2 regions of the Blautia segnis genome follow, and region 1 is predicted to be linked to the other one. Evidence: riboswitches for the same ligand, from Rfam matches in the RefSeq annotation. Region 1 holds a riboswitch; the other holds the start of a gene.
The links. Region 1 has a riboswitch for ZMP and ZTP ahead of H8S54_RS17465 (formate--tetrahydrofolate ligase). Riboswitches for the same ligand answer to the same signal wherever they lie in the genome.
Positions count from the first base shown of each region.

Region 2: another riboswitch for ZMP and ZTP. It lies ahead of H8S54_RS11785 (IMP cyclohydrolase); the one in region 1 lies ahead of H8S54_RS17465 (formate--tetrahydrofolate ligase).

Region 1 is NZ_JACOOT010000040.1:53,747-57,159, reverse strand. Features, by position in the region: partial or broken gene H8S54_RS17475 (ATP-binding protein) at 1-834, opposite strand, end outside; gene H8S54_RS17470 (DUF1700 domain-containing protein) at 870-1,313, opposite strand; ZMP/ZTP riboswitch at 1,582-1,664, shown strand; gene H8S54_RS17465 (formate--tetrahydrofolate ligase) at 1,789-3,413, shown strand, end outside.
Region 2 is NZ_JACOOT010000027.1:695-4,107, reverse strand. Features, by position in the region: gene guaB (IMP dehydrogenase) at 1-359, shown strand, start outside; gene H8S54_RS11790 (peptidoglycan recognition protein family protein) at 360-1,133, shown strand; ZMP/ZTP riboswitch at 1,224-1,306, shown strand; gene H8S54_RS11785 (IMP cyclohydrolase) at 1,378-2,091, shown strand; gene H8S54_RS11780 (phosphoribosylaminoimidazolecarboxamide formyltransferase) at 2,134-3,354, shown strand.

The sequences.
Region 1 (3,413 bases):
CTCCATGCCCTCAAAATTGGTGCTGTGAAGCTTCGGCATCATAGTCTGCACCTGCGCGCCGTAAAGCATTCCCATAAGAATGGTCTCAATTACATCATCATAATGATGGCCCAGGGCAATCTTGTTGCAGCCCATTTCTTTTGCAAAGGCATATAAATGGCCTCTTCGCATTCTGGCGCAGAGATAGCATGGAGACTTCTCTACATTAAATACAGATTCAAAAATATCTGACTCAAAAATGCGGATGGGAATGTTCAGCTTCTTCGCATTCTCCTCGATCACCTGGCGGTTGGCCGGGCTGTAGCCAGGATCCATAACAAGGAACTTCACCTCAAAATCAAATTTATTGTGAAGCTTCAGTTCCTGGAAGCATTTTGCCATAAGCATGGAGTCCTTGCCGCCGGAAATACAGACTGCAATCTTATCTCCCGGCTTCACAAGCTCATAGGTATTGATAGCCTTGGTAAATTTGGACCAGATTTTTTTCTTAAATTTCTTGCGGAGGCTGATCTCCACATTCTTAGCAAAATCCTCATCCTGGGAATTCTTCATCACGTCCATAAGCCAGGCAATATAGCCGCGCTCCAGGCTCACTGCATCCAGGCCTTCTTCCGTCAGATTCTCAGCCACTTCCTTGCTGTTGATTCCGCGGCTGCAGCAGATGACAAGCTTCTTCGCCTTATCCACATCCGGATTGCTCAAAATTTCTTCTGGCTTACAGGCAACTGCGCCCTTCACTGCGCCATGGGAAATCTCGATTTCATCGCGGATATCAATGATCTGATAAGAATTTTCGGGTAACTGTTTTAATTCTTCTATTGTTATACTGCTCATTGAAAAACCTTTCCTCTAAAAAATGTCTTAATCCATTAATTCCGGTTCTTGATCAGTGACAGGATAAACAGGATCACTGCCAGAACAGCGAAGAACGGAATCACCGCCACCAGAATATGGAACAAAAGAAATACGATGATCAGCAGGCCTACAACGCCAAGCAGCTTGCTGTACCAGGTATCAAAGCGCCATACATGGGCATGCTTCCCGCCGGAGCTCTGTGTGTCCTCTGTCTCGTCTGAATAAGTGCTGTACTCTGCATAGTCAGCCTGACCATCATCCACATCTGTATCAAGTAAAGTCCTGGCGATCAGCCTTGGATCTCCAAGCTCCGCAAGAACCTGCTGTTCATCACGGCCGCTTCTCACCTGGGACTGAATATAATCCTCATAATAACGCACATGTGCAGCCACCTTGCCCTCATGCATCTGACCGGACAGCTGGCTTCTCAATGTATCCAGAAATTCAGTTCTGTTCATCTGATTGATTCAACCTTTCTATAACAGATTTGTCATTAAAAATTTCATATTATATTCTAACAATACTTGTCCCCATACGCAACTGTCCAAGTCATAAAATTTTTATGAAGCCCTTCTGAAAGCATTCTAAATTACAAGATATATATGGAATGTCTTTTTAAATTTTTGTTACTTTTCACAAATATGCTGTTCGTTTTTTGACAATAATGCTGTTCGTTATTTTCTTGACAAGATGTTTTTTTAATGATACAATTAATGCATCAATTGAAAAGCTTCTGAATACTGACGGATCGTGGAGTTTACCACAAGGACTTCGGAAGCAGATCATAGCCGACCGTCTGGGCAGTATTTGAACTTTCAGATACTGTCCTTTTTTTACCGGGCGGTACCTCTTTTACGAGGGATAATGCCGCTGCCTTTTTAAGGAGCGGTATTGCAAACCATTTAATCTTACACAACGAAAGGAGCTTTTATTATGGGGTTTAAAAGTGACATCGAAATCGCACAGGAATGCGAAATGAAACCAATTACTGAGATTGCGGCTAAGGCAGGTATTGATGACAAGTATCTTGAGCAGTACGGCAAATACAAAGCAAAAATCGACTACAATCTGTTAAAAGAAACCGACAAGAAGGATGGCAAGCTGATCCTTGTTACAGCCATCAACCCGACTCCGGCAGGAGAAGGAAAAACAACTACAACTGTTGGTCTTGCAGATGCTATGCAGCAGATGGGTAAGAGTGTTATGGTTGCACTTCGTGAGCCATCCCTTGGACCGGTATTCGGTGTAAAGGGCGGCGCAGCAGGCGGCGGATATGCACAGGTTGTTCCTATGGAGGATATCAACCTTCACTTCACAGGTGACTTCCATGCGATTGGCGCAGCTAACAACCTTCTGGCAGCAATGATCGACAACCACATTTTCCAGGGCAACGCTCTGAACATTGACCCACGTAAGATCACATGGAGAAGATGCGTAGATATGAACGACCGTCAGCTTCGTAATGTAGTAGACGGACTTGGCGGAAGAACAAACGGTATGCCTCGTGAAGACGGCTATGACATTACCGTTGCTTCCGAAATTATGGCAGTTCTCTGCCTGGCAAGCGACATCACAGACCTGAAGAAGAGACTTGCCAGAATGATCATTGGTTATACATACGGCAAACCATCAGAGCAGAAACCAGTTACAGCTGGTGACCTCCACGCAGAGGGTGCTATGACAGCACTTCTGAAAGATGCCCTGAAACCGAACCTGGTTCAGACTCTTGAGCATGTACCTGCAATCGTTCACGGCGGACCATTTGCAAACATCGCTCACGGATGCAACTCTGTAACCGCTACAAAGATGGCTCTGAAGCTTGCTGATTATGCAATCACAGAGGCTGGATTCGGTGCTGACCTTGGTGCTGAGAAGTTCCTTGACATCAAGTGCCGTATGGCTGACCTTCATCCAAACGCAGTTGTAATCGTTGCTACCGTTCGTGCTCTTAAATATAACGGCGGCGTTGCAAAAGCAGATCTGAACAACGAGAACCTGGAGGCTCTTGAGAAAGGTCTTCCGAACCTGCTGAAACATGTAAGCAATATCAAGAACGTTTACAAGCTTCCATGTGTTGTTGCAATCAACGCATTCCCGACCGACACAAAGGCAGAGCTTGACCTTGTAGAAGCAAAATGCAAAGAGCTTGGCGTTAACGTTGCACTTTCCGAAGTATGGGCAAAAGGCGGCGAAGGCGGCAAGAAGTTAGCAGAGGAAGTTATCCGTCTGGTTGAAGAGCCGAACGACTTCACATATTCCTACGAGCTTGAGGGCTCTATCGAAGATAAGCTGAACAATATCGTTCAGAAGATTTATGGCGGCAAGAGAGTTGTTCTCACAGCCAACGCTCAGAAACAGGCAAAACAGCTGGAGGCTCTTGGCTTTGGCAACTGTCCGATCTGCGTTGCAAAGACACAGTACAGCTTAACAGATGACCAGACCAAGCTTGGCGCTCCGACAGACTTCGAAGTAACTGTTCGTAACCTGAAGATTTCCGCAGGTGCAGGCTTCATCGTAGCCCTTACCGGCGAGATCATGACCATGCCAGGTCTTCCGAA
Region 2 (3,413 bases), on a different contig from region 1:
AGAGCCCGGGAACATTCGAACTGTACCAGGGAAGAAAATACAAGGTATATCGTGGCATGGGATCCATTGCAGCCATGGAGAACGGCAGCAAGGACCGCTATTTCCAGGAGAATGCCAAGAAGCTTGTACCGGAAGGCGTAGAAGGACGTGTAGCTTACAAGGGACACCTTGAGGATACTGTATTCCAGCTGATCGGAGGACTTCGTTCCGGTATGGGTTATTGTGGTGCTGAGAACATTGAAGCTCTGAAGCAGAACGGTAAATTCGTGAAGATTTCCGCTGCTTCCTTAAAAGAGTCTCATCCGCATGACATCCACATTACAAAAGAAGCACCAAACTACAGTGTAGATGACAAATAAATGAAAAGAAAATCTGCTGGGCCGTCTTTTTCAAGGCGGCCCTCTTTTAACAAAAAGAGAAAATTAGACAAAGCGGGAAGAACCCGTCAGAGAAACCAAAGAGTGGCGCTTCTGGCCCTCCTTTTTCTGCTGGCGCTGACTGGAATTATTATTTTGGTGGTGTATCATGGCCAGAGAAATAAACAGGCAGCGAGGACGGTTTCAGAAGCAGAAAATACGGACAGCAGCGGACCGCAGCAGTGGATGGAACAGGGGGCACCGTACATAGATGTGCAGCTTCTGACGCCCAATGAGTATTCCAGACCTCAGCTGCCTCTGAATGAGGTGGATTACATTGCCATTCATTATACGGCCAATCCAGGTGCCACAGCCCAGAATAACAGGGATTATTTTGAAAATCTTGCCACTACTCATGAGGCCAAGGTGAGCAGTCATTTTGTGGTTGGGTTAGAGGGGGAAGTGATCCAGTGCATCCCTACTTCGGAGATGTCCTATGCCACCAATTCCAGAAATGTGGACTCCATTTCCATTGAGTGCTGCCACAATGACGAGACTGGGGTGTTCGAGCAGGCAACCTATGATTCTACAGTGAAGCTGACTGCCTGGCTGTGCGCCAGATTCGGACTGACCTCTGAGCAGGTGATCCGCCATTATGATGTAACCGGCAAAGAGTGCCCAAAATATTATGTGGATCATCCGGATGCCTGGGAGCAGATGAAAGCGGACATTGCAGCGCAGATCACAGTGGATCAGGGGCTTATGGGAATTTCCTGAAATTCTCTTATGCATAGCGTTACAAAAAAATTGCCGCATAAATAAAATTTTTTCCATCTTGAAATACCTTTGGAAATATTGTAGTATAAAAAAGAACTGCATGACTGGCGGATCGTGGGAATACCCACAGGGAGTGCAGTGCTGAATTTGTGCCGACCGCCTGGGCAGCCTGGAAGAAGGGCTTCCCAGGCGTTTTTTTATACCACAGGATAATACGTTCTAATCTTGAAAGGAGAACATCTGCATGGAAATGATAGCACTTGACAAAGAACTGAAAGAGAATTCTTATCCGGGAAGAGGAATCGTAATCGGTCGCTCCGCTGACGGAACCAAGGCAGTTACCGCGTATTTTATCATGGGAAGAAGCGAGAACAGCCGCAACCGTGTGTTTGTAGAGGACGGAGAGGGAATCCGTACACAGGCCTTTGATCCTTCCAAGCTGGTAGATCCAAGCCTGATCATTTATGCACCTGTACGCGTACTTGGAAATAAAACAATCGTGACCAACGGAGATCAGACAGATACCATTTACGAGGGAATGGATCATCAGCTTACTTTCGAGCAGTCCCTGCGTTCTAGAGAGTTTGAGCCGGACGGCCCGAACTATACGCCTCGTATTTCCGGAATCATGCATGTGGAGAACGGAAGCTACAGCTACGCAATGTCCATTCTGAAAAGCAACAATGGAGATCCTTCCTCCTGCAACCGCTACACCTTCGCATACCAGAATGCCAAGGCTGGCGAGGGACATTTCATCCACACCTACAAATGCGATGGAAATCCTCTTCCAAGTTTTGAGGGAGAGCCAAAGCTGGTTGCCATCCCGGATGATATGGATGCATTTGCAGGTATGCTGTGGGAGAGCCTGAATGAAGACAATAAGGTTTCCCTTTTTGTGAGATATATTGATATTGCAACTGGAAAATATGAGACAAAGATCATCAACAAAAATCACTGAGAAGAAGATTTATAAAAGTAAAAAGACAGTTTTCCATTTGAAATGGATGAATTTGAGGATAAAACGGAGGAAATTGGCATGAAAGAATTAGAATTAAAATATGGCTGCAATCCCAACCAGAAACCTTCCAGAATTTACATGGAGGATGGAAGCGAGCTTCCCATCAAAGTTCTTTCCGGAAGACCTGGATACATCAACTTCCTGGATGCATTTAACGGCTGGCAGCTGGTGCGCGATCTGAAAAAAGCAACCGGACTTCCGGCAGCAACTTCCTTCAAGCATGTTTCTCCAGCAGGAGCAGCAATCGGACTTCCGCTGACAGAGACCCTGGCGAAGATCTACTGGGTAAACGACATGAACTGGAAAGAGTTTTCCCCTCTTGCCTGCGCCTATGCCCGTGCCAGAGGTGCTGACAGAATGTCCTCCTTCGGTGATTTCATTTCCCTCTCTGATGTGTGCGACAAAGATACAGCACTTCTGATCAAGAGAGAAGTATCCGATGGCGTGATCGCTCCCGGATATACAGAGGAAGCTCTTGAAATTCTGAAGCAGAAGAAAAAGGGTAACTACAACGTGATCGAGATCGACCCGGAATATGTACCTGCTCCGCTGGAACATAAACAGGTTTTCGGTGTAACCTTTGAGCAAGGAAGACAGGAGCTTGCCATTGATGATGCATTGATTTCCAATCTTGTAACAGAAAACAAAGTATTATCTGAGGAAGCCAAGCGTGATATGAAGGTTTCTCTGATCGTTCTGAAATATACCCAGTCCAATTCTGTATGCTATGTAAAAGACGGACAGGCAATCGGAGTTGGAGCAGGACAGCAGTCCAGAGTACACTGCACACGTCTTGCAGGACAGAAGGCAGACAACTGGTTCCTTCGTCAGAGCCCTAAGGTTCTGAATCTTCCATTTAAAGATACCATCTCAAGAGCAGAACGTGACAATGCAATCGACGTTTACATCGGGGATGAATATATGGATGTTCTGGCAGATGGAAATTGGGAAAAGACCTTTACCGAAAAGCCATCTGTATTTACAAAAGAGGAGAAACGGGCATGGCTGGATCAGATGACAGAGGTTACGCTTGGATCTGATGCATTCTTCCCATTCAGCGATAATATTGAGAGAGCTCACAAGAGCGGTGTGAAATACATTGCACAGCCAGGCGGATCTGTAAGAGATGCAGATGTCATTGAGACCTGCAACAAATACAATATGGCCATGGCATTTACCGGAATCAGACTGTTCCACCACTAAAAGCAAATAAAAATAAGCCCTGCACCAGGAAAACGGACGGAATGCATTTTTGAATGCGG